3 regions of the Actinoplanes sp. NPDC051346 genome follow, and region 3 is predicted to be linked to each of the others. Evidence: riboswitches for the same ligand, from Rfam matches in the RefSeq annotation. Region 3 holds a riboswitch; each other region holds the start of a gene.
The links. A riboswitch is a leader RNA that binds a small molecule or an ion and turns the genes downstream of it on or off. The one in region 3 is predicted to bind cyclic di-AMP.
Positions count from the first base shown of each region.

Region 1 (9,854 bases), on a different contig from region 3:
TCCCAGAGCGGCTCTTCGTCCGCAGGGCGGAATACACGGTGCCGGTGCCCGCAGCGCTGGAGGAGACCGAGTCGCTGGTCACGGCCGTGTGGGAGATGCGGAACACGATGCATTCACCAACCAACCAGTTGTAGGCTGCACACATCTTGACGGGGGGTGTGGCATGGCGAAGCGGGACGACGCGGACGCCACGGGACGGCTGGCCGACGAACTTCAACGGTTCTTCCGGCTCGGCGCGCGCGCCAAGAGCATGCTCAACGTGGGAGACCTCGGCGCCGAATTCTCCGCCCTGATGCTGCTGCTCCCCCTGCACCACCTCGGGCCACTGCGGGTCACCGACCTCGCCGAGGTCAAGGGCGCCGACCCGTCCACGATCAGCCGGCAGGCGGCGCAGCTGGTCAAGGCCGGCCTCGCCCGCCGGGAGGCCGACCCGGCCGACGGGCGGGCGTCGCGGCTGGCCATCACCGACGCCGGGCTCATGGCTTGCGAACGGCTGCACGAGGCGCGGCACGCCCTGCTCAGCGAGATGCTGAGCGACTGGCCGGCCGAACGCCTGAGCGCGTTCGTCGGCCTCTTCGAAGAATTCAACAGCTCCGTCGAAGCGCGCCTGCGCACCGACCCAGCCGTATCAGCACGGGAGAGCGCGTGAGAAACAGCAGCACCACCGCAGCGGCCGGGGCCGGGCCGGGGGACGGCGCCAAGGGCGCCGAACCCAGCGGGGAATTCACCCACCGGCAGATCATCACGGTGCTGATCGGCCTGATGATGGGCATGTTCCTGGCGGCGCTAGACCAGACCATCATGGCCACGGCGACCCGGACCATCGCCGACGACCTCAACGGCTTCGACCTGCAGGCCTGGGCGACGACGGCGTTCCTCATCACCTCGACGATCTCCACCCCGCTCTACGGCAAGCTCTCCGACATCTACGGGCGCCGGCCGTTCTTCCTGTTCGCGATCGCCGTGTTCATCCTCGGCTCGATCCTCTGCGGGCTCGCGCAGAGCATGTACCAGCTCGCCGCCTTCCGCGCGATCCAGGGCATCGGCGCCGGCGGCCTCATGTCGCTGGCACTGGCGATCATCGGCGACATCGTGCCGCCCCGCGAACGCGCCAAATACCAGGGCTTCTTCCTCGCCGTCTTCGGCACGGCCAGCGTCATCGGCCCGATCCTCGGCGGTTTCTTCGCCGGCGCCGACAAGATCCTCTGGGTCGACGGCTGGCGCTGGGTCTTCTACCTCAACGTCCCGATCGGCATCGCCGCCATGATCGTGGTGGCCCGCGTCCTGCACCTGCCGCATCACCGCACCGACCACCGCATCGACTGGCCGGGCGCGCTCGCGCTCATCGTCGGCCTGGTGCCGCTGCTGACCGTGGCCGAGCAGGGCCAACACTGGCACTGGGACTCCGGCAAGGCGATCGCCTGCTACGTGATCGGGGCCATTGGCCTGGTCGCGTTCGTGATCGCCGAGCGCATCTACAAGGACGAGGCGCTGCTGCCGCTGCGGCTGTTCGGCAACCGTACGGTCGCCGTCGGCTCGATCTCCAGCACGATCCTCGGCATGGCGATGTTCGGCGGCCTCATGACCGTCCCGCTCTACCTGCAGATCGTCAAGGGCAGCTCCCCCACCACCGCCGGGCTGCAGATGATCCCGTTCGTCGTCGGCATCATGGCCGGCTCGATCACCGCGGGTCAGCTCATCAGCCGCACCGGCCGCTACCGGATCTTCCCGATCGTCGGAAGCATCCTCATGGCCACGTCGCTCGGCCTCTTCGCCCTGATCGGCGCGGACACCCCGCTCTGGAAGACCATGCTGATCATGGTGCTCATGGGCCTGGGCCTCGGCGGCAACATGCAGCCGATGATCACCGCCGTGCAGAACGCGGTGTCGCCGCGGGAGATCGGCGTCGCCACCAGCTCGGTGACGTTCTTCCGCTCCATGGGCGGCACCCTCGGCACCGCGATCTTCCTCTCGGTGCTCTTCAACGTGCTGCCCCACAAGATCGGCGACGCGTACGCGGACGCCGGCATCCCCCCGCCGCAGGGCCAGGGCAAGATCGACCTCAGCGACACGTCGTTCCTCAGCAAGCTGCCGGAGCTGGTCGCCCATCCGTTCAAGGTCGGCTTCTCCGACGGCATCCAGGTCGTCTACCTGCTGGCACTCGCGGTCATGCTGGTCGGCTTGATCGTCGTCTTCTTCCTGCCGGAGATCGCGCTCTCGCAGCGCTCGGCCCAGCAGCAACGAGCGGACGACGCGGCCGCCGCGGCGGCCAGCAACGGAGTGCCGGGAGAGGTGGGCGCCGGCCCCGGTCACTGACCATCGGGTACGGGCGCAGCACGCGCTCGTACCCTGTGTCGTATGGCAGTGGTGAAAATCAACGCGATCGACGTTCCCGAGGGCGCTGGCCCCGAACTGGAAAAGCGCTTCGCCGCCCGGCAGGGCGCGGTGGAGAACGCCGCGGGCTTCCTCGGCTTCGAGCTGTTGAGGCCGGTAGCGGGCGAGACCCGGTACTTCGTCTACACCCGCTGGGAGACGGAAGAGGACTTCCAGGCCTGGTCCTCCGGCATGGGCCGCGCCGCGCACTCCGGTGAGCGAGCCCGTCCCGTGGCCACCGGCGCCGACCTCCTCGAGTTCGAGGTCATCCAAAGCGTCTCGAAGTAACCGATCGCCGCCGCCCGCCGCGACGACCAGTCGTGACGGGCGGCGACTTTCGGCGCGGCGACTTTTGGCGCGGCGACGGCGGTCAGGCGTGCCGGGCGGCGGCGGCGATCAGGCGCTCGGCGACTTCCTCGCGCGGCAGGCCCAGCCGTTGCGAGGTGTCCCGCAGCACGTCGTAGGCCTCGCGGACGCCGCAGCCGCGTTGGGCGATGATCACGCCGGCCGCGCGGTCGACGGTCGAGCCCGCGCACAGCCCGGCACGGCGGTGGACCTCGCCGAGCAGGAGCTCGGCCTGGCCGACCACCGCCATCGCGGTGAGCAGCGCCTCGGGGTCGATCCCGGGCTGGGTCGCGAACAGGGTGACCGCCCCGACGGCCGCCCGCCGGAGATCCAGCGGGATCGACGCGACGGCGTGGACGTCCTCGGCTCGGGCGCGCTCGGCCAGTTCGGGCCAGCGCCCGTCCGTGGACAGGTCATGAACGGCGACGACCGCGCGCGTCCGGGCCGCCTCGAGGCTGGGGCCGTCGCCGGTCGCGTACTGGAGGTCGTCGAGGGCCTGGGCCCGGGACCCGGACGCGGCCAGCGTGGGCGGGCCGCCCTCACCGATCAGCGCCACCGAGCAGCGCACCGCTCCCGGCACCACGCCCGCCGCGAAGACCGCGAGGCGGTCGAGCGCCTGTGGGACATCGTCGGCGCCGAGCAGCAGGACGGACAGCTCGTGCAGGAGCCCGGCCACCTCCACCGGATGCGGCGCTCCCCGACCGTCCCTGGCCGGGTGTGCGCCCGCCGCGCGGCCACCCTTGGCCCGTGGGGCCTGGCGGCTCTGCTGGGCCTGGCGGCCCCGCTGGGCCCCTCGGATGGGCCGGCGCGCGTTGTCGCCACCCCGGCGCCCGTTGCGCTGCCGACGCCGCCGCTGGGCGGCGTCTCTGCCCGGCACCTCATCCGGAGCCGGCCGCGCCCCGGCGCCGCCCGCGCCAGGCCGGGCAGCACCCACGCCGGGCCGGACGACACCCGTGCCGGGTCGGGCCGCACCCGTGCCGGGTCGGGCCGCACCCGTGCCGGGTCGGGCCGCACCCGTGCCGGGTCGGGCCGCACTCGTCCCGGGTCGAGCCGCGTCAGCGCCAGGCCGAGCAACACCAGGTCGGACCGCCTCCGCACCAGGCCGGGCGTCACCCGTGCCGGGTCGGGTCGCGTCGACGCCGGGCCGAGCGTCACCCGCGCCAGGTCCGGTCGCGTCCGCACCGGGCCGGGCGTCACCCGTTCCGGGGTGGGTTCGGTCGGTGCCGGGTCGGGCGCTGTCGGGCGTAGGTGGGGTGCTGGTGGCGGCCGGGAGCGCGGGGATGGAGACCGTCGACTCGGCGGTGCGCCGGGACAGCCCTCGGATGTCGAGCCGGTTGGGGTCAGGCGTGGACGCGGCGGCCGCTGGCGTGCCGCGACGCGACGCCGACCGCCGCTCTGTGCTCCGTTCCGGGGCAGACATTTGCCCGATATTGCCATGCTGATCCATGAACACGAAAGTGGTGTCCACTAACGGGTGCCATCCGTGGGCGTAACCGTCTGACCCGACGCTCGATGTTCCAGAAATGTGCTCGGCGCGGCGCCGGGGGTTTCCTCGCGCTCGTCCGACTCGGCGAGAATCGCCTCGGCCTGCGCCCGCGGGTCGACACTTCCGGCGGCCCGCTCCTCCGGCAGCAGGTCGACCGCTCGCCGCTGCACCCGATCATCACTCATACGCGTTCGGTACCCGCGATCGGCGGCATCGAAAACCCTCACGGGCGATCCTCGGTCGGGCCCGGAAACAACGCCGCCCCCGGCTGTGCCGGGGGCGACGCAAGATGCCGGTGTGCAGGTCGCCTCGCGGCGAAAGGCTCAACGCGGCTCCAGCCGAACGGTATTCCGCGAAGGCAAAGGGTGAGGCCCGGGGACACTGGGCACACCGGCATCTGGTCTCAACTGTCGGCAGTACCCCGCCATTCCAAGAGCTTTTGTGACCTGGACCACAGGATTTGCCCGGTGCCGACGCGCCGCGCCGCTCGTTTGCCCGCCCTCACGCCGGGTAGTCGGTGCCGTGAGCGACGATCTCGACGTCTAGGGAGCGCCATGACGCAGCAGAACGAACGCCTGCCCGCCCTCGGGGACGACGACGGCACCCCCGACAAGGAGGGCGACTTCGCCGGGGAGCACGACACCACCGCCGTGGAGCCCGCCATCGTCGAGGGACGCGACGATGGCGAACAGGAGAGCCCCCGCGGCTGGTCGGGGATGGAGAACGACGGCCCGCCGTGACGGCCCGTCGGCGGGTCAGGCCGACGCGATCACGCGAACGCTCGCTTGCTGTCCCGGCCGCTCCTCGTCACCGTTTAGCTCGGGGTCACCGTTGAGCTCGGGCCCGCCGTCTGCCGCCTCCTTGGCGACGGAGTACGCCAGCTGGAGGAAGTCCGAGACCGCCGTCGCCGTGAAGACGGTGGCCGCCAGCCGGGTCAGTCGCGGTGCGAACACCAGCCCGCTGGTCAACCCGGTAGCCACCCAGACGGCGAGGCAGAAGGGGCAGCTGACCAGTTCGCCGATCGAGTGGCGCACGCTGCTGCCCTGGTGGCGTACCTCCTCGTTGACCTCGCCGTCGCCACCCGGCTCGTCGTAGCGGGTGAAGGGCGCCCGCAGCGGGCTGGTGATCGCGTCCTTGGCGATCAGCCGGCTCAACTTGTGAGTGGCGATCGAGATGAGCACCACGTCGGCGATGGCTGGCCGCTCCGGCGCCGTACGCCCGGTGATCTTCGCGGCGATGCCCAGGCTGCCGGCGAGCACGCCGAACGCGCCCATCATGGCCGCGTAGCCGTCGAGGGGCCGGTGCTCGTGGGGGGCGTACTGCCGGCGCAACCGGTCGAGCCGGGCGCGTACCGAGGGAGACATGCGGTTCCTCTCAGAAGTCCTGCGTGAGCCGGTGCGGATCGACCTCGCGCCCGGGGTGACGGGCCAGGTATTCGGTCTCCAACTCCGCCGTACGCCGCAGGTGGTTCGCGAGCGCCGCGTCGGGACCGTGCCGCAGCGTCGCGAGCCGCGTCCGGTGCAGGCTGGAGAGCTCGCGGATCAAATCGTCGTCGGCGAGGCCCGCAGGGTCGATGCCCTGCTCGGTGCCGACGCGGTCGCCGACCTCGGAGTCGCTCATGATCTCTCCCTTTCTCCGGTGCTTGCCGCAACGGTTTGCCCGTGCCACGTGCGGTCAAACCCCGCCACGCGGCCACCCACCCGGGCCACGGGCAGCGGCGACTCTGGCGGGCTCGGGCCTGCCGGTACCCTCGACGCATGAGAGCGCTGTGGACCCTGGCGTGGATCGCACGTCACGTGGTCGCCCTCGTACTCATCGTCGGTTTCCTGGGCCTGGGCTGGTGGCAGTACAGCCGCGCTACCGGCGGCAACAGCCTCAGCTGGGGCTACACCTTCGAGTGGCCGGTGTTCGCGTTCTTCGTCGGCTTTCTATGGTTCCGCGAGGCGCAGCAGGAGCTCAAGGCCGCCCGACAGACGCCGGAACACCCGGCCGAGGAACCGGCCACCCTCCAGCCGGACGCCACGGACGCGGGCACCCCGAGCTCGGAGGCCGGCGCCGGCACGACCGATCCGGCGTCGGACGAGCCCGTCACGGTGCGGCGTCCGGTGCGTGCTTCCGTGAACCGGCAGGCGCCCTCGCCCGAGGATCCGGAGCTCGACGCCTACAACGACTATCTCGCCTGGCTCAACGCCCACCCCGGGGCCCGGCCGGGCGACTATCCCGGACGCAGGAACAGCATCAAGTAAGCGGAACAGCATCAAGTAAGGACGTGGATCGTGCAGGGAGCCCTCACCCGCTACCGGATCATCGCCTGGATCGTCGGCGTGGTCCTCGTTGTGCTCATGCTGGTGGGCATGCCGCTGAAGTACCTCGGTGACAACGACACCGTGGTCGCGACCGTCAGCCCGGTCCACGGCTTCCTTTTCATGGTCTATCTGGTGGCCACCTTCGATCTGAGCCGCCGCGTCGGCTGGTCGCAGGGCCGGATGCTGCTCGTGATGCTCTCGGGCACGGTGCCGCTGCTGTCCTTCTGGGCCGAGCACGTCGTCTCGCACAAGTGGGCCGTCCAGCCGGTGGCGGCCCCGGCCGCGATGGCGGAGAAATAGAAAGTAACGCTGCGAATCGCGCGCATAGCAGCCTGTTATCAGGATCATTCCGATAATTGCGATAATCGGTGCAGGTCACTCTTCCGGCTCTTGTGTTAATCGAGATCGCCGATAAGTTGGTGCGGTTGGTCCGGTCCGCAGCCACACCCTCACGTGGCGCCGGGCGACGCCGCCGAGTCTCGACGGCGGAGACGGTGACCCCATCCCCCTGGGGCGCCGCGACCGTCTCGACGATCCGGGGAACCACCGAAGTAGCACCTGGGGTGAATCCGCGTTCCGCGCGGTAGGGCCTTCTTCCCGCCCGAATCCGTCAGCTAACCCGGTAGGCGGCACAGCGGAAGAAAGGCCAGTACCGTTGCCACACGCCCGCACGAGGCTACGCACCCTGGTGGTCGCCGCCCTGGCGATCGTGCTCTCCAGCACCGTCGCCCCGGCCGCGCACGCGGCACCCTCCACCACTGAACTCACGAAGAAGATCGAGAAGGCATCCCACCAACTCGAGGACGTCGTCGAGTCCTACAACAAGATGCGCATCAGCCTGAAGAAGACACAGGCCGAGGAGAAGAAGCTCGCCGCGTCACTCGCTCCCGCGAAGGCGGCCCTGCAGGTCGCCGGCTCGCAGATGCAGGTGATCGCTTCTTCGGCGTACAAGACCGGCCAGGTCGGCACCATGAACATCATGTTCGAGGGCGGCGAGAACCTCATCGAACGGATGTCCTTTCTCGAGCAGTTGTCGCGCGACCGCCAGCGGGACATCGACACGTTCACGGCCACCACGCAGAACTACTCGGAGCGTCAGTCCGCGCTGAAGGCCACCCAGGCAAAGCAGGCGGCCGAGGTCAAGGAGCTCGGCTCCCGCAAGAAGAAGATCGAGGGCGACCTCAAGGAGCTGTACGCCATGCGCACCGCGGCGTACGGCAAGGCGACCGAGAACGGCTCGGCGTACACCGGCGACATCCCCGATATTTCCGGTAAGGCCGGGGTGGCGGTCACGTTCGCGTACAACCAGATCGGCAAGCCGTACTCGTACGGTGCCGGCGGTCCGGGCGCTTACGACTGTTCGGGCCTGACGTCGGCCGCCTGGCGCGCGGCGGGCAAATCGCTCTCCCACAACGCCGCGGCGCAGTTCAGTGAGACGAGTCGGGTCAGCCGATCTCAGCTCGAACCCGGCGACCTGGTGTTCTACCGCGGCCTCGCCCACGTGGGCATCTATGTCGGCGGCGGGCAGATCATCCACGCGTCAGTGCCCGGCGAGCCGATCAGCAAGGTGTCGATCGACATCATGCCGCCCTACGGGTACGGCCGAGTGAACTGACCACGCCGTAACCGCACCACGCACGAAGGCCGGTGTCCCCCTCGGGGCACCGGCCTTCCGCTTGCCCAGGCAACCAGAATGGCAACGAGGCAAGGAGCGAGGCAAAGCGAGGCAACCAGAAGGCCGGCGTCCCTTGCGGGACACCGGCCTTCGACGTTGCGGGGAGGTGGGACTACGGGTCAGGCGGCCTGCAGACCCTCGGCGCGGGCCAGCTCACGCAGCCGGCCCAGAGCCTGGATCTCGAGCTGGCGGATGCGCTCCCGCGACAGCGAGAAGCGCGACGCCACCTCGGTCAGCGAGTGCTCCCGCCCGTCCTCGAGGCCGTAGCGGGCGCGCATGATGCCCGCCGACCGGTCGTCGAGGTGGTTGAGCAGGCCCTCGATGCGCTGACGCTCGAGCGCCGTGAGCACGATCTCCTCCGGCGACGGCGCGTCGCTGTCGGCGACGAGGTCGCCGAGGTTCGTGTCGCCGTCGTCGCCCACCGGGGTGTCCAGGGACACGGTGTCCTGGGCCCAGCGGGTCAGCTCGGTGACGCGCTCCACCGTGACGCCCAGCGCCGCGGCGACCTGCGCGGGTTCCGGGTCGGCGCCGAGCTCGCGGACGAGCTGGCGGGTGACGTTGCGCATCCGGTTGACGTCCTCGACGAGGTGCACGGGCAGGCGCACGGTGCGCTCCTGCTGTGCGATCGCCCGGCTGATCGCCTGGCGGATCCACCACGTCGCGTACGTCGAGAACTTGTAGCCGCGCTCGTAGTCGAACTTCTCCACGGCGCGGACCAGGCCGGTGTTGCCCTCTTGGATCAGGTCGAGCATCGGCATGCCCGAGCGCACGTACCGGCGTGCGATCGAGACGACCAGGCGCAGGTTGGCCCGGATGAACAGGTCCTTGGCCCGTCCGCCCTCGACGACCAGACGTTCCAGCTCCTCCCGGCTCACGCCGCGACGGACGTCACCGCTCTCGAGCAGGTGCTCGGCATAGAGGCCGGCCTCGATTGCCTTGGAGAGGTCGACCTCCCTGGCGGCGTCCAGAAGCGGCGTCCGGGAGATCTCGTGCAGGTAGACGCCAACGAGGTCGCGCTCCTCGGCGACTTCGTCCGTCCGCATCACGGTGTTCTTCTCCACGTTGCCCACGGTCCCCTCATTGCCTTCACTAACCCTGTTACGGGCAATTCCTGCGTCCATCAGCCCTCCCCGTAACGTCCGCAGTTCGTGCATTGCGGTGCTGGCACCTACGTAACAAGTGCTGCACTGCGCTGATTCCGGCTGCTGGGTCGAAAGTGACACGAATGCCTGAGCGTCACCTGAGAGTCGAGTGGATACTTACTGAAGAGAGCTCCCAGGGAAGGCATTCGGAGCCGCGCCTGGCGCAGGGTGCGTCCACCGACGCCTACCCTTCGCCCGATACATGACACCATCAGCCCCTCATCCGTCACAGCGACGGGCGTCACGGATACCCTTGCGACGCTCATCACTACCCAGTACGGCTCGGTAGCCAGTTGGGTTCACGTCCAGCATCGACAGGTTGCCGCCAGGCTTGATGTAAACGCCACGGCGAAGATCCCGGCGCCGCTGAAGGTCCGGGAACCCCTGACACCATGCGGCACATCGCGCCGCAGATCACTAGCCCATCCGGGTGACCCCCGCACGGGCGACCATCGAGTGCCCTAGTCGTTTCCGCTATCCGGGGTGGCCACACGGACAGTGATGGAAAACACAGCCCCGCAACGGCC
Region 1 covers NZ_JBFBAJ010000005.1:396,233-406,086, reverse strand. Annotated here, with positions in the region: gene AB0M36_RS15950 (50S ribosomal protein L11 methyltransferase) at 1-134, shown strand, start outside; gene AB0M36_RS15945 (MarR family transcriptional regulator) at 164-649, shown strand; gene AB0M36_RS15940 (MDR family MFS transporter) at 646-2,316, shown strand; gene AB0M36_RS15935 (antibiotic biosynthesis monooxygenase) at 2,359-2,661, shown strand; gene AB0M36_RS15930 (ANTAR domain-containing protein) at 2,744-4,138, opposite strand; gene AB0M36_RS15925 (hypothetical protein) at 4,186-4,389, opposite strand; gene AB0M36_RS15920 (hypothetical protein) at 4,759-4,944, shown strand; gene AB0M36_RS15915 (DUF1360 domain-containing protein) at 4,960-5,568, opposite strand; gene AB0M36_RS15910 (DUF6158 family protein) at 5,579-5,824, opposite strand; gene AB0M36_RS15905 (hypothetical protein) at 5,962-6,450, shown strand; gene AB0M36_RS15900 (DUF3817 domain-containing protein) at 6,481-6,810, shown strand; cyclic di-AMP (ydaO/yuaA leader) riboswitch at 7,015-7,154, shown strand; gene AB0M36_RS15895 (NlpC/P60 family protein) at 7,199-8,125, shown strand; gene AB0M36_RS15890 (sigma-70 family RNA polymerase sigma factor) at 8,305-9,306, opposite strand.
Region 1: it holds a riboswitch for cyclic di-AMP, as region 3 does, so the genes downstream of both, AB0M36_RS15895 (NlpC/P60 family protein) here and AB0M36_RS25975 (hypothetical protein) in region 3, are expected to answer to the same signal.

Region 2 (9,854 bases), on a different contig from region 3:
CGGCAACGACGTCGCCGGGACCGGCTAGCCGTACCGCCTCGTCGATGGCGGCCCGACGGCCCGCCACTTCGATGATCTTTGCATTCGCCCCGGCCTGCTCCGCACCCCGCCTGACCGCGGCGCGTACGGCGGCCGGATCCTCGGTGCGGGGATTGTCGTCCGTGACCACGACGACGTCCGCGCCACGCGCCGCGGCCGCGCCCATCAGCGGGCGCTTGCCCGTGTCGCGGTCGCCGCCGGCGCCGACGACACAGACCAGGGAGCCGCCGCGGGCGGAGGCGACGTCCCGCAGCGCGGTCAGCGCGGCCACGATCGCATCCGGTTTGTGGGCGTAGTCGACGATGCCGGTCACATCGCCCGGGGAGTGGACCCGCTCGAGGCGGCCCGGCACACCGGGGCAGGCCGCGATGCCGTGTGCGGCGATCCGCGGTGCGATGCCGGCCGCGACCAGCGAGGCGAGCGCGAGCAGCGCGTTGGCGACGTTGTGCCGCCCGGGCAGCGCCACCCCGGCCGGCACTTCTCCGTCGGGGCCGTGCGCGGTGAAGCGCTGGCCGGCGGCGTCACCGCGGATGTCCGTGGCGAACCAGGTGGCCGCCGGGTCTCCGGACGCCGAGTACCCGATGGTGTGCGGCTTGACGAGCGGTCGCAGCGCCGGGTCGTCGGCGTTGAGCACCTCGAAGCGGCAGCGGCCGTCGAAGAGCTTCGCCTTGGCCGCGAAGTACTCCTCCGCGCTGGCGTGGAAGTCGAGGTGGTCCTGGCCGAAGTTGGTGTACCCGCCGACGGTGAAGCGGACGCCACCGACGCGGCCCATCACGAGCGCGTGGCTGGACACCTCCATCACCACCGCGGTGACCCCGCGCTCCACCGCGACGGCGAGCATGGCGTGCAGGTCGGTGGCCTCCGGAGTGGTCCGGGCGCTCTTCACCGCCAGGTCGCCGAGGCGGGTCTCGACCGTGCCGATCAGGGCGGTGGTCAGCCCGGCGGCGCGCAGGCCCGCGTCGGCCAGGTAGGCGGTGCTGGTCTTGCCCGCCGTGCCGGTCAGCCCGATGACGGTCAGCTTCGCGGACGGGTCGCCGTAGATCGCTGAGGCCGTCGTGCCCAGCACCGCGCGGGGATCGGACACCGTCAGGACGGGCAGCCCGGCGGCGGCCGCGGTGTCGCGGCCGGCCGGGTCGGTCAGCACGGCGGTGGCACCCGCGGCGGCCGCGGCCGTGGCGAACTCGGCGCCATGCCGGCGGGTGCCGGGCAGCGCGGCGTACAGATCGCCGGGACAGACCTCGCCGCTGGCGTGCGTGACGCCGGTGACCGTGGCGTCCGCGCCGGCGAACTCCGCGTCGACCAGCGCCGCGAGGTCGGCCAGCCGGAACGACCTGGCGGTCTGGGGACGGGGAATGCCGGACACGGCGTCAGACCCTACCCGCTCAGGCGGATCCGGCGACGAACCCCATCCGCGTGGCTCACTCCTTCCACCGGAACGTCGGCGGCTTCGTGCCCGACGGGGGGACGCGGTAGTGCAGCAGCGCCGATCCCATCATCTTGCTGAAGGCCGGCGCGGCGATGACGCCGCCGGTGCCGTTCGGGACGTCGGCGAAGACGCCGACGACGAAACGCGGCTTCTCGGCCGGCGCCATGCCGATGAACGATCCCGCGTTGTGGTTGGTGTACTGGCCGTCGACCAGCAGGCTGCCCGTGCCGGTCTTGCCGGAGACCCGGTAGCCCTCGACCTTGGCCGCTGTGCCGGTGGCGCCCTTGGAGTCGACGACCGCCTCCATCATCTCGCGCAGGTCGCGGGCCACCTGGGCGTCGAGCACCCGGTGCGTCTCCGGCGGCGCGGCGGGCGTGACCGTACCGTCGCGTCCGGAGATGGTGGCCTTGATCAGGTGCGGCTGGATATATACGCCGTCGTTGGCGATCGCGCCGTAGCCGGCGGCCATCTGCAGCAGGGTCGCGTCGACGCTGTGCCCGATCGGCACCGAGCCCCAGGCCGAGCCGCTCCACTCGTCCGGGTGCAGCAACCGGCCGGACGCCTCGCCGGGCATGCCCTCGTTGGTGGGCCGGCCCAGACCGAACTTCTGCTGGTACTCGTACAGCTTCTCCTTGCCCAGCTTCTGGCCGATGCGGATCGAGCCCACATTCGACGAGTACGCCAGGACCTGCGGAATGCTGAGCTTCGTGCCGCTCGGGAAGGGATGCGTGTCGGTGAACAGCTTCCCGCCGAGCCGCATCCCCTTGCCGACGACGATGTCGGAGTTCTTGTCGATGAGGCCTTCCTGCATGGCCGCGCCGATGGTGAACGCCTTGTGCGTCGAGCCCGGGTCGGAGATCACGCTGGAGACCGCGTCCTCGCGCTCCTTTGGCATGAAGTCGCGCGGCTTCTGGGCGTTGTAGGGCGGGTAGCTGGCCTGCGCCAGCACCTCGCCGGTCTGCACGTCCAGGACCACCGCACCGGCAACCGTCGCGTTGATCTTCTCCATCCGCTGGCTGAGGTAGCGCTGCACCTCGAACTGCAGGTCCCGGTCGATGGTGAGCTGGAGCGACGAGCCCGGCGCGGCCGGCGTCTCGCGGCGGTAACCGCCGGGGATCTCCTTGGCGAGGTCGCCGCGCCCGGTCTCGTACACCTTGAGGCCGTTGGTGCCGCGCAGCAGCTCGTCGTAGCGGGCCTCGATGCCCTCCAGTCCGGTGTGGTCCTCGCCGGTGAAGCCGATCAGGTTCGCGGCCAGATCCGCGCCGGGCACGTCGCGACGCTCGTCGCGCCGGGACCCGATGCCGGCCAGGTTCAGCTTCTCGATCTTGTCCGCGACCGCGATGTCGACGCCACGGGCCAGGAACTCGAAGCGGGACGCGCCGCCGCCGGGGCGCTTCTTCTTCGCCATGAGCCTCACCAGCTCGGACTTCGGCACGCCGAGCAGCGGCGAGAGCTGCGTCGCCGCCTGGACCGGGTCCTTGACCAGCTCCGGGTCGGCGTAGACGTACCGGGCCTCGACGCTGTGCGCCAGCACGGCGCCGGAACGGTCCAGGATGCTGCCTCGCGGTGCGGCCAGCACGACCTCGGTCAGCCGGTTCTTGCGCTGCTCCAGCAGGCTCTGCGCGGCGGCCGGTGAGTCCATGACCTGCAACACGACCAGCCGTACGCCGATCATCACGAACAGCGCCATTGCCAGCACCGTGCCCAGCCGCAACCGCTTGGCGCTGTTGGCCAGCCTCGGCGGCTCGGCCGGGACGGCCGGCTTGGGGCGCCGGTCGCCGATCCGCGGCGGGGCGGCGCCGGGTCGGGTCCCGCCCGCACGCCGTGGCCCGGGGGTCCGGCGATCCCGTCCCGCCTCCGTGCGCCCGGTGGAGACCCGGCGCGGGTTGGCGGTCGGCCGACCCCGGCCGGCACCCGCGGTCGTGCGCGTCGGCTCACCGCGACCCGCCTGAACCCGCCCGCGGTCCGCTGTGCGGCCGGTCCGGGTCGACCGGTCGCGCCCGCCCGCCTCCCCGTCGCCGGTCTCGCGTTCGCGTGCCGACTGCTTGCCGCCCCGGGCGGTCTCCCCGCCAGGTGCCGCGTCCCGCCCCCGGCCGGTCCGCCGGGAGCCCGCGTCGTCCGTGCCACGGCGGTTACGCCCACGGGTGGTCTCCGCGTCGCCGTCGTTGCGGCCACGCCGCTGCGGCGGAAGGTCCTCCTCGGCGTCCCGGCGGCGTTCCGGCGCCGGCCGCCCGCCGTCGAGCACCTGCAACGCCGGTCGCACCTCGCTGTTGCGGCCGGCCCGCGGCGACCGCGTGCGCTGGTCGCCCTCGCGAACGGTCCGGCCGCGCGGGGTGTAGGCCCGCGCGTCGCCGATGCCGCCGAAGCCGCGGCTCGGCTCGCCCTCGCCGGAAGTCTGGTCCTCAGAAGATGCGCCGCGCCGGGGGGCGCGGGCCCCGCGCGGCGGGAGCGTGGAGGGCGGCGTCACCGCGCTACCGCCCGGCTGCGGGAAGCGTGCCCTGACCCGGCACAGCCTGACCCGGCACAGCCTGACCCGGCACAGCCTGACCCGGCGTCACGTCCCGGGTGGTGGCGTCCTGGGTGGACGCGCTGTTGCCCGCCGTGGACGCGGGCTTTTCCGCGGGCTTGGCGGCCGGGTCCTGGGCGGTCACGGCCTTCGGCCCGCTGCCCGGCTTCGGCACGCCGAACACCTTGCCGTCCGGCAGCCGGATGTAGGCCGGCGAATCGGCCTTGACCAGGCCGAGCCGCCGCGCGGCCACGTCCAGGCTGCCCGGCATGTTGTTGGCCGCGATCTCGTTCTCCAGCGCCTGCTGGCGCGCGTTCAGATCGGCCTGCTGCTTCTCCAGCGTGTCGAGCTTGAACGAGTTCTCCGCCGTCTTGGTGTTGATCAGCAAGACGCCCAGCACACCGGCCACGACGACCGCCACCACCAGCGCGATGAACGGCGCCCGCGGCGCGTTGATCGGTGCCGGCGGCGCGACCCGCAGGCGCGGCGGCGCGGCCGTGTCCCGCTGCTGCTCGGCGTCGAGCTTCAGCGCGGTGGTCCCCTCGATCGGGAACTGACGCGCCCCCCGCGTCGCTCCCAACGTGTCGGCCGGCGTGCGCCGGCCCTTGTCCACTCGCTCCGCGGTCCGGCCCCCCGACCGCGGCGCAGTGGTCATGCGCTCGCTCAATGTCCCTCCCCCTCCTGGCGTTCCCCCGGGCGTCGCCGCCCTCGTCCCCCGTGCACGGACATCCGGGGCCGTTCGCGGGCGGCCCCGTGTCCCTGGTCCTTGTCGTCGATCCGCTCCGCGGCGCGGAGCTTGACCGACGCGGCGCGCGGATTCTCCGCAACCTCCGCCTCCGTGGGCGGTTCCGAGCCGCGCGTCAGCAGCCGCAGGCTCGGTCCCGTCCCGGGCAGCTCGACCGGCAGGTCGATCGGCCCGGTGCTGCGCGCCCTCTCGGCCAGGGCGCGCTTGACGATCCGGTCCTCCAACGACTGATACGACATGACTACAAGGCGCCCCTTCGGGGCCAAGTGGTCCAGCGCGGATGGCACCGCCGACTCGAGCGCGGTGAGCTCCGCATTTACCTCAATACGTAGTGCTTGAAACGTTCTTTTCGCGGGATTTCCACCCGTCCGCCGCGCGGCGGCCGGGATGGCGTCCCGCACCAGCTCGGCGAGCCGGGCGGACGAGACGATCCGCGCCTTGGCCCGCTCCCGCACGATCGCCGAGACGATGCGCGGCGCGAACTTCTCCTCGCCGTACACCCGCAGGATCCGGACGAGCTCGCCCGGCTCGTAGCCGTTGACGACCTCCTCCGCGGTAGCGCCCCGCGACTGGTCCATCCGCATGTCGAGCGGCGCGTCCTTGGCATACGCGAAGCCGCGGTCCGCCTCGTCGAGCTGCAACGAGGACACGCCCAGGTCGAAAAGCCCACTGTGGAAAACCGGGCGCCCGAGGTCCGCGAGGACCTCCGGGAGCTCGTCGTAGACGGCGTGGACCAGATGGACGCGATCGGCGAAGCGCTGGAGTCGGTGCCGGGAGTGCGCGAGCGCCTCCTGGTCCCGATCGAGTCCGATGAGGACCGCGTCCGGATACCGCTCCAGCACGGCCTCGGCGTGCCCGCCCAGGCCCAGCGTGAAGTCGACGTGCACCGCACCCGGACGGTCGAGCGCGGGGGCGAGCAGCTCGAGGCAGCGCTCGAGCAGCACCGGCACGTGCGTGCCGCGCGGCTCCCCCATGTCGACCCCCATCGTCCTGCTCTTTCCCGCGTGCCACGCGACCTTGCCCGAGCCGCGTCCGATCGTCTTCCGTACCGCCAGATCCCCATCCGCTCGTGCCCGTTGCCATCGGGCGCGCCCCACCGGACACACGCCTGGCACCGGGGAAGAGGCGCCAGGAGCGGGAGCGGCTGGAGATCTCGCAGTACGGCGGCAGCGACGTCCGGACCGCATCGGCGGCCGACAGGTAGCCACGCCTACAGGCCGCCGGGCAGCACCCCCTCTTCGATGTCGGCGAAGTCGTCCTCGCTCGCCGAGAGGTACTGCTCCCAGGACTGTCTGTCCCAGATCTCCACTCGCGTACTCGCACCGATCACCACGAGTTCACGGTCGAGAGCCGCGTATTCCCGCAGGTGCGCCGGGATGGTTACCCGGCCCTGCTTGTCGGGGATCTCGTCGTGCGCACTGGCGAAGAACACCCGGCTGTATGCCCGGGCGGCCTTGTTGGTGACCGGTTGGTCGCGCAGCTGCCCCGCGATCCGCTGGAATTCCGGCATCGGGAACACGTACAGGCAACGTTCCTGCCCCTTGGTGATCACGACACCTCCCGCCAGCTCGTCCCGGAACTTCGCCGGAAGAATCAGCCGACCCTTGTCGTCCAGGCGCGGGGTGTGTGTGCCGAGGAACATCGGCCAAACCCCCCTGCCCTGTGGCGCCGCTTATGGAATGTCTGGTGCGGTCCGCCGGTTCGCTCGGGCCGGCAGGTCCGCTCCGGCCTGCCACTGCGCTCCACTCTACTCCACTTCCCTCCACTCGCAACCGGAATCGGCCCGTCTGCGAACCGGATTCGCGGATGAATGCGCACGTCAGACGCGGTGGAGCCGGGGTGGAGGGTTTGCCGCCTCCGATCATGGTCCACTTTCCGACAAGCCGCCCAGTCGGGCACGAAACTCCACCGAAAAAGGACGTTCCGCACGCGCGAAACGCCCTTGGGGAGAGAAGTGGAGGAATCGTGGGGAGCGAAGTGGAGGAAATGAGCGACCGCGCGAAGCGACAACGACAGTGGGGCGCGACCCGAACCGGGTCACGCCCCACTGAACTGTCGTACTGCTTTACCTTTACCGCATCGCGTCAGGCGGCGAGGCGCCGAACGACGTAGTTGTTGCTCCAGATCTTGTGCTTGCCGACCGTCATGCCCGGACGCGGCGAGTCGTACATGTAGCCACCGCCCGCGTAGATGGCGGCGTGGTAACCGTGCGAGCCGTTACGGAAGATGATCAGGTCACCGACCTGCTTGTTGCTCTTGCTGACCTTCTTGCCGTATTTCTGCTGCCCGTTCGCGCTGTGCGGCAGCTTCTTGCCGACTGCCTTCTTGTAGACGTACTTCGTGTAGCCCGAGCAGTCGAAGCGGTTGGGCCCGGATGCGCCGTAGCTGTAGCGGGCGCCCCGGTGCTTCTTGGCCTCGGCGAGGATCTTCGCGCCACCGGACCTGACAGTGATCTTGACGGCCGAGGAGGTGTTGGGCGCGACCCCGCTCTGGCCCTCGTAAGACGTGCGGAACCACATCGTCTTGCCAGGCTTGGTGGTGAACGTGACCATTCCCGAGGAATTCTTCCGTCGGTCCCAGGTCTTCCACTTGCCGTTGACCTTCGACTGGAGACGTACCCAGCCGCGGACCAGCTTCTTGCCGGTCCTGGGGTCGATCAGCTTCGTGGTCACGCGGACCTTCGAGCCCCAGTTGACCGTCCGCTTGCTGTACGAGGCGGTGATACGGGGCTTGACGGGCTTCGCCGAGACCGCCGTGACGACGGGAGCGGCGGCGGCGACTGCCGGTGTGGCGACCAATTGGCCGGCGCAGAGGCAGAGACCCAGGGACAGTGCGACGGTTCCGGTGCCGGTGGACATGCGGCGGCCCCGGCTCGAACTGCGTTCGTGCACGGTAGATGATTCCCTCCGGCACGCCTGCGAGGTTAGCTGTCGGGTTCGGGCGGGAAGGTGTGCCCGGCCGCCGGATGGCGACTTCACCCCAAGGTCCGCCGGGTCTCGCGACCCGGTGCGGACCGGATATGGGTCCCCCGTCCCTGCCCCCGTATGCCTGTGTGGTTGTGCGCGTACTCGTGGTCGTACCGCCTGGATCGGGGCAGGGCTCGGCGTGATCCGTGCGGTGCGAGCGGTGGGCGGTCGCTCACCGGCACACCCTGCCTACCGGATTTCTCGATCCACCGCATGCCCCCGCATCGTCACTCTTCGTATTTGGCACAGTGGACAGTGTCCGGTTTGAGACCGGGCTGTGACATATGCCGCCACAATGCGTGTGTGCCTGATTACAGTCAGGTGAAAGTTACGGGTGAAACAGAACACATAAAAGGCGAAGGCACGTCTGATCATGGATGGGAGCAATGTCGGGCGAATGCCCCCGCAAACCTTCTCACCGGCCCAAACACCACTCTGGACGACCAAAGCCGATCAACCGTTCGGCCGATCGGCCGCCGGACGGACGGTGTCGCACTCGCGGCCACTCGACGTAGTGTCCGTTTCCGGTACCCTCGTCGCCGTGACGGACGGGAAATTGCCCTTGCGGGCCAAGCTTGCGACCTCCGTGTCGCGCACGGCCGCGGCCCTCTCACGGGCCGCGGGACGAGGCGACGGCTCGGTGATCGGGGGCTGGATCGGCCTCAAGATCGACCCTGACCTGCTGCGGAACCTCGCCGCCGGCCGGGCGATCGCGCTCGTGTCGGGCACCAACGGCAAGACCACCACGACCCGCTTCGCCGCCGCGGCGCTCGGCGTCCTGGGACCGGTCGCCACCAACTCGTTCGGCGCCAACATGCCCACCGGGCACACCTCCGCGCTGGCCAAGGCCGGGTCGACCCCGTTCGCCGTCCTCGAGGTCGACGAGCATTACCTCGCCCAGGTGATCAACGAGACCAACCCGCGCGTGGTCGCCCTGCTCAACCTCTCCCGCGACCAGCTCGACCGGGCCAAGGAGGTGGCGATGATGGCGCAGATGTGGCGCACCGCCCTCGCCGCCCACCCGGACGTGCACGTGGTCGCCAACGCCGACGACCCGATGGTGGTCTGGTCGGCGGTCAACACCGCGCACGTCACCTGGTTCAGCGCCGGTCAGCGGTGGACGGACGACTCGTGGGTCTGCCCCGAGTGCGGCGGCTCCATCCAGCGCGCGAACGGCGACTGGTGGTGCACCGGCTGCCCCCTGCGCCGGCCCCAGGCGCAGTGGACGGTCGAGGACGAGGGTGTGCTCGACCCCAGGGGCGACTGGCACCTGGTCAAGCTCCAGCTGCCGGGCCAGGTCAACCTCGGCAACGCGGCCACCGCGCTGGCCCTCGCCGCGGAATTCGGCGTACGCCCCATCGAGGCCGTCCCCCGGCTCGCGAGCGTGGCGTCGGTCGCCGGCCGCTACGCCCAGGTGGAACGCGACGGGCGCACCATCCGCCTGCTGCTGGCGAAGAACCCGGCCAGCTGGCTCGAGGCCTTCGACATGGCCGAGCTGGCCCCCACACTGCTCTCCATCAACGCCCGCGACCCCGACGGCTTCGACACCTCCTGGCTCTACGACGTCGACTTCTCGCCGCTGCGCGGACGGCCCGTCCTGATCACCGGCGACCGCGCCTACGACCTCGCGGTCCGGCTGGAAGTGAACGATGTGGCCTTCCGGCACGTTAAATCCTTCGACGAGGCACTCCGGGCCACTCCGCCGGGCCGCCTCGAAGTGATCGCCAACTACACGGCGTTCCAAGACATCCGAGCGGAGCTGGACCGTGTCAACTGAGCCTTCCCGCGGCGGAAAACCGAGGACAAATCGTGACTGAGAGCGTGCTACGCATCGTCTGGATCTATCCGGACCTGCTGTCGACCTACGGCGACCGGGGCAACATGCTGATCCTGGCCCGTCGGGCCCAGCTGCGCGGCATCCCGGTCGAGACCTACCAGGTCCGCTCCGACCAGCCGATGCCCACCACCGCCGACATCTATCTGATCGGCGGCGGCGAGGACGGCCCGCAGGCGCTGGCCGCCCAGCGGCTCATCGCCGACGGCGGCCTGCACCGCGCGGTGGCCCAGGGCGCGGCCGTGCTGGCAGTCTGCGCCGGCTACCAGCTCTTCGGCACCTCGTTCTCCGCCAAGGGCGCCACCTGCGCCGGGCTCGGCCTGCTGGACCTCAGCTCC
Region 2 covers NZ_JBFBAJ010000008.1:275,746-285,599, reverse strand. Annotated here, with positions in the region: gene AB0M36_RS21750 (UDP-N-acetylmuramoyl-L-alanyl-D-glutamate--2,6-diaminopimelate ligase) at 1-1,402, opposite strand, end outside; gene AB0M36_RS21745 (penicillin-binding transpeptidase domain-containing protein) at 1,458-3,932, opposite strand; partial or broken gene AB0M36_RS21740 (hypothetical protein) at 4,120-4,626, opposite strand; gene rsmH (16S rRNA (cytosine(1402)-N(4))-methyltransferase RsmH) at 4,635-5,702, opposite strand; gene mraZ (division/cell wall cluster transcriptional repressor MraZ) at 5,927-6,358, opposite strand; gene AB0M36_RS21725 (C40 family peptidase) at 6,801-7,607, opposite strand; cyclic di-AMP (ydaO/yuaA leader) riboswitch at 7,614-7,789, opposite strand; gene AB0M36_RS21720 (MurT ligase domain-containing protein) at 8,239-9,459, shown strand; gene AB0M36_RS21715 (glutamine amidotransferase) at 9,489-9,854, shown strand, end outside.
Region 2: it holds a riboswitch for cyclic di-AMP, as region 3 does, so the genes downstream of both, AB0M36_RS21725 (C40 family peptidase) here and AB0M36_RS25975 (hypothetical protein) in region 3, are expected to answer to the same signal.

Region 3 (9,854 bases):
TGAACGCCTCGGCGCGCCAACTTCAGGACGTCTCGTTCGCGACCGACGTCGCCGCTGTCCTGCGCGAGACCGGGATGGATCCGCGGCGGCTGACGATCGAGATCACCGAGTCCACCGCGGTCGGCGGCGGCGCGACGCAGGAGACCCTGCGGGCGCTGCGGGCCATGGGTGTCCGGTTGTCCCTGGACGACTTCGGCACCGGGGCGTCGACCCTCAGCCTGCTCGCGAACTGTCCGGTCGACCAGATCAAGCTGGACCGGTCGTTCGCACCGGTTCCGGGCCCGGACGCGATCGCCGGGGCCGTCCTGTCGATCGCCCGGGCGATGGGTGTCGAGGCGGTCGCGGAGGGTGTCGAGACTCTGGCGCAGGCGGAGAAGCTGGGTGATCTCGGTTACGTCCGGGCGCAGGGTTTCCACTTCGCCCGGCCGATGAGCCCGGAGCAGATCGCCGCCGCGATCACCGAGCCGGCGGACTCCCTCGCAACGCCGCGGTGACGGCTGCCGCCAGCGTCTCAAGGTAATCGTCGCCGATCGGCGTGCGCGACACGGCCAGCCGCCAGTAGAGGGGGCCGACCATCAGGTCCACCGCGAGCTCCGGATCGGCGCCAGCGGGCAGCTCACCACGCTGGACTGCCTGCCCGACGATCTTCTCGCCGATCGAGCGCTGATGGGTGCGCAGGGCCCGCTGCAGCGTCTCGGCGATCTTGGGGTTTCGGGCCGCCTCGGCCATCAGATCCGGAATGATCTGCGAGGCGATGCGGTGCTGCAGCGCCTTGCTGACGACGAACATCAAGAGCTGTAGATCGGTGGCGAAGCTTCCGGTGTCGGGCATTGGCACGCTACGCTCCGCCACACCGGAGACGATCTCGAGGACCATCTCCAGCTTGTTGCTCCACCGGCGGTAGACCGCGGTCTTACCAACGCCGGCCCGGCGCGCCACCGCCTCGATGGAGAGACGGCCGTAGCCGACCTCGGCCAGCTCGTTCATCACCGCGTTCCGGATCGCCGCGGTGATGTCGCCGCGGAGCACTGCCGCCCCGGCGGGCGCACGTTTCGCTGTTGCCACGGGAGACACTATACGCGAGGACGCAACGGTTGCGTTTCGACGTCCCTTCGGCTACATTTCGAGCTAACGTCGATACGCTGGCGTTTCATCGCGGCAGACTGATTACTGTGTTCCCGCGCAAGCCACCCAGGTCCACCACCCCCGACGGACCGACGAGATCGGAGCGCTACCCCATGCCCCAGACGGCGGTCGCCGATTCCGACACCGGCCTCTCGCTGAGAGAGTTGGCCCGACGACACGGCCTCTCGGCGGCGGGCAAGCTGCCGAGCCTCCCCGCGTACACGCGGCTGCTGTGGTCCTACCGGCACTTCATCGCGTCGTACGCCAACGCCAAGGTCACCTCGTCGCTGGGCAAGACCCGGCTCGGCCTGGTGTGGCAGGTGCTGACGCCGCTGATCAACGCGACCGTCTACTTCGTGATCTTCGGGTTCGTCCTCGGTACAGACCGGGACATCAAGAACTTCGTGCCGTACCTGTGCATCGGTGTCTTTCTGTTCCAGTTCACCCAGTCGGTGGTGCAGGCCGGGATCCAGTCGATCAGCGGCAACCTCGGGCTCATCCGGGCGCTGCACTTCCCCCGCGCGAGCCTGCCCCTGGCGATCACCACGATCGAGGTGCGCAACACGCTCGCCTCGATGTCCGTCCTGCTGCTGATCACCCTCGGGTTCCGCGAGCCGGTGACCCTGGAGTGGCTGCTGATCGTGCCGATCTTCCTGCTCCAGGCGATCTTCAACGCCGGTCTCGCCATGTTCGTGGCCCGGCTGGGCTCGAAGGTCGCCGACTTCAAGCAGCTCGTGCCCTTCATCATGCGGATCTGGTTCTACGGCTCCGCCGTCCTCTACCCGGTGGGCGTGTTCGCCGAGAAGCTCGACGGCTGGAAGCTCGCGGTCGTCGAGGCCAACCCGCTGCTCGTCTTCATCGAGCTGATGCGGCACGCCCTGATGGAGAACGTGGAGCTCGCGGCGTCCCCGCTGGTGCTGTGGCTGGAGGCCATCGCCTGGACCCTCGTGGTCGGGGTCAGCGGCTACATCTACTTCTGGCGCGGAGAGAAGGGGTACGGCCGTGGCTGACCAGCGTGAACCCACCGTGATCGTGGACGACGCCCACGTCGTCTACCGGGTGCACCAGGCCGGTGGCGCCGGGACGCACAGCCCGGTCGCCGCCTTCAAACGGATCGTCACCGGCGCCAAGCCCGCCACGCTGCGGGAGGTGCACGCGATCAAGGGCGTGAGCTTCGTCGCGTACAAGGGCGAGGCGATCGGCCTGATCGGCACCAACGGCTCCGGCAAGTCGACCCTGCTGCGGGCCATCGCCGGCCTGCTCCCCGTCGAGAAGGGCGCGATCTACGCGGCCGGCCAGCCCTCGCTGCTCGGCGTCAACGCGGCCCTGATGAACGATCTGCCCGGCGAGCGCAACGTCGTGCTGGGCTGCCTGGCGATGGGCATGTCCCCGGAGCAGGTCAAGTCCCAGGTGAAGGAGATCATCGACTTCTCCGGCATCAACGAGCGGGGCGACTTCAGCTCGCTGCCGATGCGGACGTACTCCTCCGGCATGGCCGCCCGGCTGCGCTTCTCGATCGCGGCGGCGAAGAAGCACGACGTGCTGCTCATCGACGAGGCGTTGGCCACCGGCGACGCGAAGTTCCGCAAGCGCAGCGAGCAGCGGGTCCGCGACCTGCGCGCCGAGGCCGGCACAGTCTTCCTGGTCAGCCACAGCGAGCAGTCGATCCGGGACACCTGCGAGCGCAGCATCTGGCTCGAGTCCGGGCTGATCCGCGCCGACGGCCCGACCGACGAGGTGCTCAAGCAGTACGAGGCCTACGTCAAGAAATGACGTAGGCCCCGGACCTCATCGCATCGACAGGTGCACGTGGTTCGTGTGGTCGCTGGACGGATCGCCGTTGCCGCGTAGGTACGGCTGCCACCCGCTGCTCGGCAACCAGATCCGTTTGAACCAGATGACGTAGAGCACGCCCAGCCGGCCCTCGTTGTCGATGAAGTAGTTCGCCAGGCGGTCGCCGTAGTCCCTGCTGCTGCCGGTCGCGACGCCGCCGAAGCCGGTCTTGTCGGACGCGAAGTCGCAGGCCCGGCCCAGTGGGTGCTCGCCGCTGCCCTGCGGGCGGAAGCACGAGACGAAGCGGGTGAAGCCGTCCGCCTGGGCCTCCTGCATGGCGTGCAGGGTGCGGGGCGTGATGCAGCCGCTGGTCGTCGGGTCGTTCCCGCTGCACGACTCGTCGGGCAGCGAACCGTCCGAGTTGCGCCGGGCGGCCGCCGCCTGCGAGCTGTTGCCGCCGCCGGAGGCGCCGCTGCTCGGACCGCCGGCCGCGGCGTTCGCCGTCTTCAGCGCCTTTTCCGCCTGCGCCTTGCGCTTGGCCATGATGGTGACCTGGCGCTGCTGGTCGCGGACCTCGGCGTCGATGGCGAGCTTCGCCTGCGCCTGCTTCGCCCGGGCGTCCTTCAGCTCCTTGATCGCGTGATCCTGCTTCACCGCGACGGTCTCCAGCGTCGCGGCACGGTCCAGCAGGCCCTGCGCGGAGTCGGCCGTGATCAGGGCGCTCATCGGACCGAGCCGGCCCGTGCGGTAGGACTGCCGGACGATGTCGTCGAGGGCGCCCTGCTTGGGACCGAGCTCGGCGTCGAGCGCCTTGAGCTTCGCGGTCATCTGCTGCTGGCGCTTCTTCGAGCGGTCGAGCGCCTCCCTGGCCTCGACGAAGCCCTTCGAGGCGGCCTCGAGCTGCTCGACGAGCGACTTCGAACCACCTTCCCCGTCATCGCCGGAATCTCCCGGCGCGGCGAGCGGGCGGGGTGCGGCCATGGCCGCTGCCGGAGCGGCGAGCGCCAGCCCCGAGGTGGCGACGAGGACCGCGAGCACGGTCGCTAATCGTCGGCGGAGAGGGTCGAGCCTCACGTGCGTTCCTTCCGTCGGCCGCCGACCGGGTTAGCTGACGGGTTCGGGACGGAAGCAATCCCTACCGCTGACTCAGCGGATTCACCCCATTACCGGTTGGGTCCCCGGCTCGCCTTTCGGCGATTGAGCGGCGGTTCCGTGATGGAACCGTGACGAAGACTACCCAGGGAATCGCGTCATCGACAGGTGTCGCACTCTGCGCATTCGAGTGCACACAAACAGTTATTCCACCGGGAGAGTGGAACGACTCACATTGATGCGCCGCCACCGACCACGACCTGCGTCAACTCATCGAAAAGTAACGCAAAGTCGTTGTCCAGTAACAGTTTTCTCCCCCTCTAGACAGCTGATGCAAGGCCCGAAGTCAGGTAAGCTTTCCGCCGGTCACCGCCAAGAAGGCACCGCCCCCAAGGTGCCGGCGGACCACCGCTCAATCGCCGAAAGACGAACCGGGGAACCACCTGGAAAATGGGGTGAATCCGCTGAACCAGCGGTAGGGATCGCTTCCGTCCCGAACCCGTCAGCTAACCCGGTAGGCGGCAACACGGAAGGAAACTGCATGACGGCAAGACCCGGCCGGTGGCTGGTCCTCGCCCTGGCACCGCTGATCGCGATCACCATGATCGTCTCTCCCGGCGCCCCCGCGACCGCGGCGCCCGGTGGCGGAAACTCGTCGACCCCCGACGACGGCGAGAACAACCCAATGCTCAACGACGTGCTCGACAGCACGGGTCGGCGCTATCTGGCGGCGAAGGCCGCCGTCGCCAAGTCCACCAAGGCACAGGCCAACCTGGCCGTGCAGGTGAGGAACGCGGAGGCTCAGCGCGACGCCCTGCTGCCCCAGGTGGGTGCCGTGGCGGCCCAGCAGTACCGCACGGGCGGCCTGACCACCATGGGCTTCCTGCTCAACGTGCGGTCGCCGGACGGCTTCCTCGAGAAGGCCGTCTCGCTCGAGGAGATCAACTCCGTCAACGACGGCAAGCTGAGCGAGCTCGAGGCCGCGATCGACCGGGTAGCCACCTCCAAGGCTCGCCTGGACCAAGAGATCAAGTCGCAGAAGCAGAACCTCGAAGCGATGGAGAAGAACAAGGAGTCCGCCGAGAAGGCGCTCCAACTCGTCGGCGGCAAGACGGTGACGGGTGGCTTCGTGAATCTCAAGTCGAAGGTGGCCGCGCCCGCGCCCCGCAACCGCGACGGCGAGTTCAGCTCGGAGTCGTGCAACGTCGACGACGAGACGACGGGCGGCTGCATCACCGCCCGCACGATGCACATGTACAAGGAAGTCAGGAAGGCCGGCTTCACCCGCTTTGTGGGCTGTTTCCGCCCCGGCGGGCCGTTCGAGCATCCCAAGGGTCGCGCCTGCGACTGGTCGCTGCAGAAGAGCGGATTCTCGCCCTGGCACAACCAGGACACCCGCGAGTACGGCAACAACCTCATGGCCTTCGCGGTCCGCAACGCCGACCGGCTCGGAATCCTGTACGTCATCTGGAACAAGATGATCTGGTTCCCGGCGACCGGCTGGAGCTCGTATTCCGGCGCCAGCGACCACACGGACCACGTGCACATATCCATGCTGTAGCCAGGCACCACGCGCGCGAAGAGCCCCCGCTCCCCTTGATCGATGAGGAGGCGGGGGCTCTCTGCTGGGCTCCTACTGGTGGCTGGCCCGGCGCACCGGCGCCCGGCCCGCAGGCTGGGTCGGGGCCGGACCGGTCGGCGGCGCGGGCGGGATAGCCAGAACCACCGGCTTGACCTGCGTCACCGTCACCTCCTTGCCGTGGTGCAGCAGCTCGAGCCGGGCGGAGCCGCCGCCGTTGCGCAGCGAATAGGTCACCTCGTCCGGCGTCACCTCGACCCGCACCCGCAGCCCCCGCCACAACAGGGAGAACTCCAGGCTGTTGATCCGGCTCGGCAGCCGCGGCGAGAAGGAGAGCCGGCCGTTGTAGTCCCGCATGCCGCCCAGGCCCGCGACCAGCGCGATCCAGGAGCCCGCCAGCGACGCCACGTGCACGCCGTCCCGGGCGTTCTGGTGCAGGTCGTGCAGGTCCATCAGGGCGGCCTCGCCGAGGTAGTCGTGGGCCAGCTCCAGGTGGCCCACCTCGGCGGCCATGACGGCCTGGATGCACGCCGACAGCGACGAGTCCCGTACGGTCCGGGCCTCGTAGTAGGCGAAGTTGCGGGCCTTCTCCTCCGGGGTGAAGGCGTCGCCGCGCACGTACATCGCCATCACGAGGTCGGCCTGCTTGACGACCTGCTTGCGGTAAAGGTCGAAGTACGGGTAGTTCAACAGCAGCGGGTACGCCTCCGGCGGAGTGTTCTCGAAGTCCCACTCCTGCAGCCGGGTGAACCCCTCCGACTGCTGGTGCACCCCCAGCTCCCGGTCGTACGGGATGTGCACCGCGGCCGCCGCGTCCCGCCACGACGCCGACTCCTCGTCGTCCACCCCCAGCTTGCGGGCCAGGTCGGGGTGGCGGTTGACCGCGTCCGCCGCCGCCATGAGGTTCTGCTGTGCCATCAGGTTGGTGTAGACGTTGTCGTCGACCACCGCGGTGTACTCGTCGGGACCGGTCACCCCGTCGATGTGGAAGCGGCCGTGCCGGTCGTGGTGACCCAGCGAGCGCCACAGCCGGGCGGTCTCGACGAGCAGTTCGAGGCCGACCTCCCGCTCGAAGTCGCAGTCGGCCGTGGCCGAGACATAGCGACGGACCGCGTCGGCGATGTCGGCGCCGATGTGGAATCCGGCGGTGCCGGCCGGCCAGTACGCCGAGCATTCCTGCCCGCGGATGGTGCGCCACGGGAACGCCGCGCCCTGCAGGCCCAGCGTCTGCGCCCGCTCCTTGGCGAGGTCGAGCGTCGAGTGCCGCCAGCGCAGGACGTCCGCGGCCGCCGACGGCTGGGTGTAGGTCAGCGCCGGAAGCACGAACGTCTCGGCGTCCCAGAAGGTGTGACCGTCGTAGCCCGGGCCGGAGAGGCCCTTGGAGCCGATCGGCCGCTTCTCGGCCCGGGCACCGGCCTGCAACGTGTGGAAGAGCCCGAAGCGCACCGCCTGCTGCACCTCGGGGTCGCCCTCGACGCGCACGTCGGAGTGGTCCCAGAACTCGTCGAGGAATTCCCGCTGGGCCTCGATCAGACCCTCCCAGCCGTCCAGCCGAGCGCTGGCGAGGGCGGCGCCCACCTGGTCCCGCACGGCGGGCAGGGAGCGGTTGCTGGACCAGCCGTACGCGGCCAGCTTCACGACCCGCAGCTTCTGCCCCGGCTCGAGCTTGCAGGCGACGGTGGTCCGCAGCCAGTCGGGGTGGCCCTCGGTGGTGACGGCGTGCTTGCCGGGCGCCTCGACGAGGTGCTCCATCGCCGCGGCCATGCGCAGGTCGCTGGCCTTCGTACGGTGCACCAGCAGGCCACCGGTGCGCTGCTCGAGCATCTCCTCGGCCTGCAGCGGGTGGTCCAGCACGGCCGCGACGCGCGGGTCCTTGCTGGTCGGCGGAAGCTGCTCGTTGGCCACCAGCTCGGACTGCAGGATGAGCCGGGCCGTGGAGTCGATCGGCTCGACCTCGTAGAGGAAGGCGACGACGGCGCGCTGGGTGAAGGACACCATGCGCAGGGTGCGTACCCGGATCGCCTGCCCGGACGGGGACACCCATTCGACGATGCGTTCGAGGGTGCCGGCGCGCAGGTCGAGGGTGCGCTCGTGGGAGCGCAGCTCGCCGTAGCGCACGTCGAACGGCTCATCGTCGACGAGCAGGCGCATGAGCTTGGCGTTGGTGACGTTGACCATCGTCTGACCCGACTCGGGGAAGCCGTACCCCGCTTCGGCGTACGGCAGGGGCCGCAGCTCGAAGAACGAGTTCAGGTAGGTACCGGGCAGGCCGTGGGGCTCGCCCTCGTCCAGGTTGCCGCGGATGCCGATGTGGCCGTTGGCCAGGGCGAAGACCGACTCGGACTGGGCCATGAGTTCCAGGTCCAGCCGGGTTTCCCGGATGTGCCAGGGGTCTACGGGGTAAGCCCGTTCACGGATCACGGTGGTGCCTCTCGCAACTGAGAAGAAGAAGTCAGATGGGGGGTTACCGGGTGAGGAGGAGCTCGGCGAGGTCCTGCACGACGATGTCGGCGCCGTTCGCGCGCAACGCGTCGGCCTGGCCCACGCGATCCACACCGATCACGATGCCGAACCCGCCGGCCCTGCCGGCCGCGACGCCGGCAAGGGCGTCCTCGAAGACCGCACAATTCTCCGGCGGGACACCGAGCAGCTTCGCTCCGTGCAGGAACGTGTCCGGCGCGGGCTTACCGGGCAAGTTTTCCGCACGTGCGGTGACGCCGTCCACCCGTACCTCGAGGAAGCCGTCGATCTTGGCTGCCTCCAGCACGTCCTTGCAGTTGGCGCTCGCCGACACGACGGCCCGGCGCAGTCCCGCTTGCTCGGCGGCGCGCAGGTAATCCACCGAACCGGGGTAGACCTGCACAGCCCCTTCAGAGATTTTCTGCAAGACAAGCAGGTTCTTGCGGTTTCCGATGCCGTTGACGGTCTCTTCGTCAGGACCGTCGGCCGGCAGTCCCTCGGGCAGGGTGATGCCCCGCGAGGCGAGGAAGGTGCGGACACCGTCGGCGCGCTGTCGCCCGTCGACATACAGATGATAGTCGGCACCGGGGTCGAACGGCACGAATGGCTGCCCGAGCTGGGCCGCCCGCCTTTCCAGGTAGGCGTCGAAGGTCGACTTCCACGCCGCGTTGTGGACCAGGGCGGTCTGGGTCAGCACGCCATCGAGATCGAAAAGGCATGCCGTCACATGAGGAGGTAGTCCGAGCACCGGCCTAATGTAGTCGCCTCGGATGACGAACACGCTTGAATGCCGATGACGACATTTCCACGGCGTTTCATGCCGGGTTCAACCGCCGGCTGCTACCCCGTCCAGCAGGTCAGAGGCGGAAACCCGACCGGGAAGATCGATCCTCAGGCCGACGGTCGTCCCGATCGGACCGGTGGCCATGGTGACCTCGTCGCACAGCTGGTACGCCAGCCAGATGCCCCGGCCACCGTCCTCGAACGCTTCGGGCGCCGCCGGTGGCCGCTGGTGTTCCTCGGGGATGCCCGGCCCGGAATCGGTGACCATGCACCAGAGCGACGTCGCGGTGCGGGACAGCCGGAGCCGCCCGCTTCCGCCGGCGTGCAGCACGACGTTCGTGATCACCTCGTTGACCGCGAGCACGAAGCCATCCAGCCGGTCGCCCAGCAGGCCCGGCGTGAGCTGTTGGATGACCTCGTGACGCAGCACGGTGATGTCGTCCCGGCCGAAGACCCGGTCGAGGAGAACGCCGCCATTTTTTGCCTGCGATGAAGGAGCGTCCGACGACTCCCTGCCCGGAGCCGGACGCAGCACCTCGTGGCCGACGGTTTCCTCCACCGCCGAGCAGCCTACGCTGTGTACCGCCTCCGTGGCAGTTGCCGAAGCGCGAGATTCAAGATCAGAACAGGTGAGACAGGGTGCGCAGGATCTCGGCGTAGAAGTTTCCGTCGATGTCGCGGTAGAGGCTGAACTTCATGCCCGGGCTGCCGAAGAACGGCCGCAGGGTCCACGCGAGCTGGGTGCCCACGAAGCCGAACAGCAGGATCCAGACATAGAGCAGGGTCATGCTGGGCGGCGCGGGCTGCCGCACCGGCTGGGGCGCGGGGCGCTGCTGTCCGATCGGCGTCAGCATGTAACCCGGCGGCACCGAGACGACGGGCTGCGCGGCGGCGGCCGGCGCGGCGTTCGCCGCCGGCGTGCCGTTCGCGGCGGCACCCACCGGGACCGGCTCGGGGGCCGGCGCGGTGGCCGGCTGAGGAGCCGGGATTTCCTTCTTTTCGGGCGCCAGCAGGCCGTTCTCGTTGAGCACCCGCATGCCGC
Region 3 covers NZ_JBFBAJ010000011.1:102,349-112,202, forward strand. Annotated here, with positions in the region: gene AB0M36_RS25950 (EAL domain-containing protein) at 1-494, shown strand, start outside; gene AB0M36_RS25955 (TetR/AcrR family transcriptional regulator) at 457-1,065, opposite strand; gene AB0M36_RS25960 (ABC transporter permease) at 1,239-2,135, shown strand; gene AB0M36_RS25965 (ABC transporter ATP-binding protein) at 2,128-2,898, shown strand; gene AB0M36_RS25970 (hypothetical protein) at 2,914-3,936, opposite strand; cyclic di-AMP (ydaO/yuaA leader) riboswitch at 3,976-4,112, opposite strand; cyclic di-AMP (ydaO/yuaA leader) riboswitch at 4,390-4,527, shown strand; gene AB0M36_RS25975 (hypothetical protein) at 4,532-5,551, shown strand; gene AB0M36_RS25980 (glycoside hydrolase family 65 protein) at 5,624-7,990, opposite strand; gene AB0M36_RS25985 (beta-phosphoglucomutase family hydrolase) at 8,034-8,777, opposite strand; gene AB0M36_RS25990 (ATP-binding protein) at 8,856-9,371, opposite strand; gene AB0M36_RS25995 (hypothetical protein) at 9,433-9,854, opposite strand, start outside.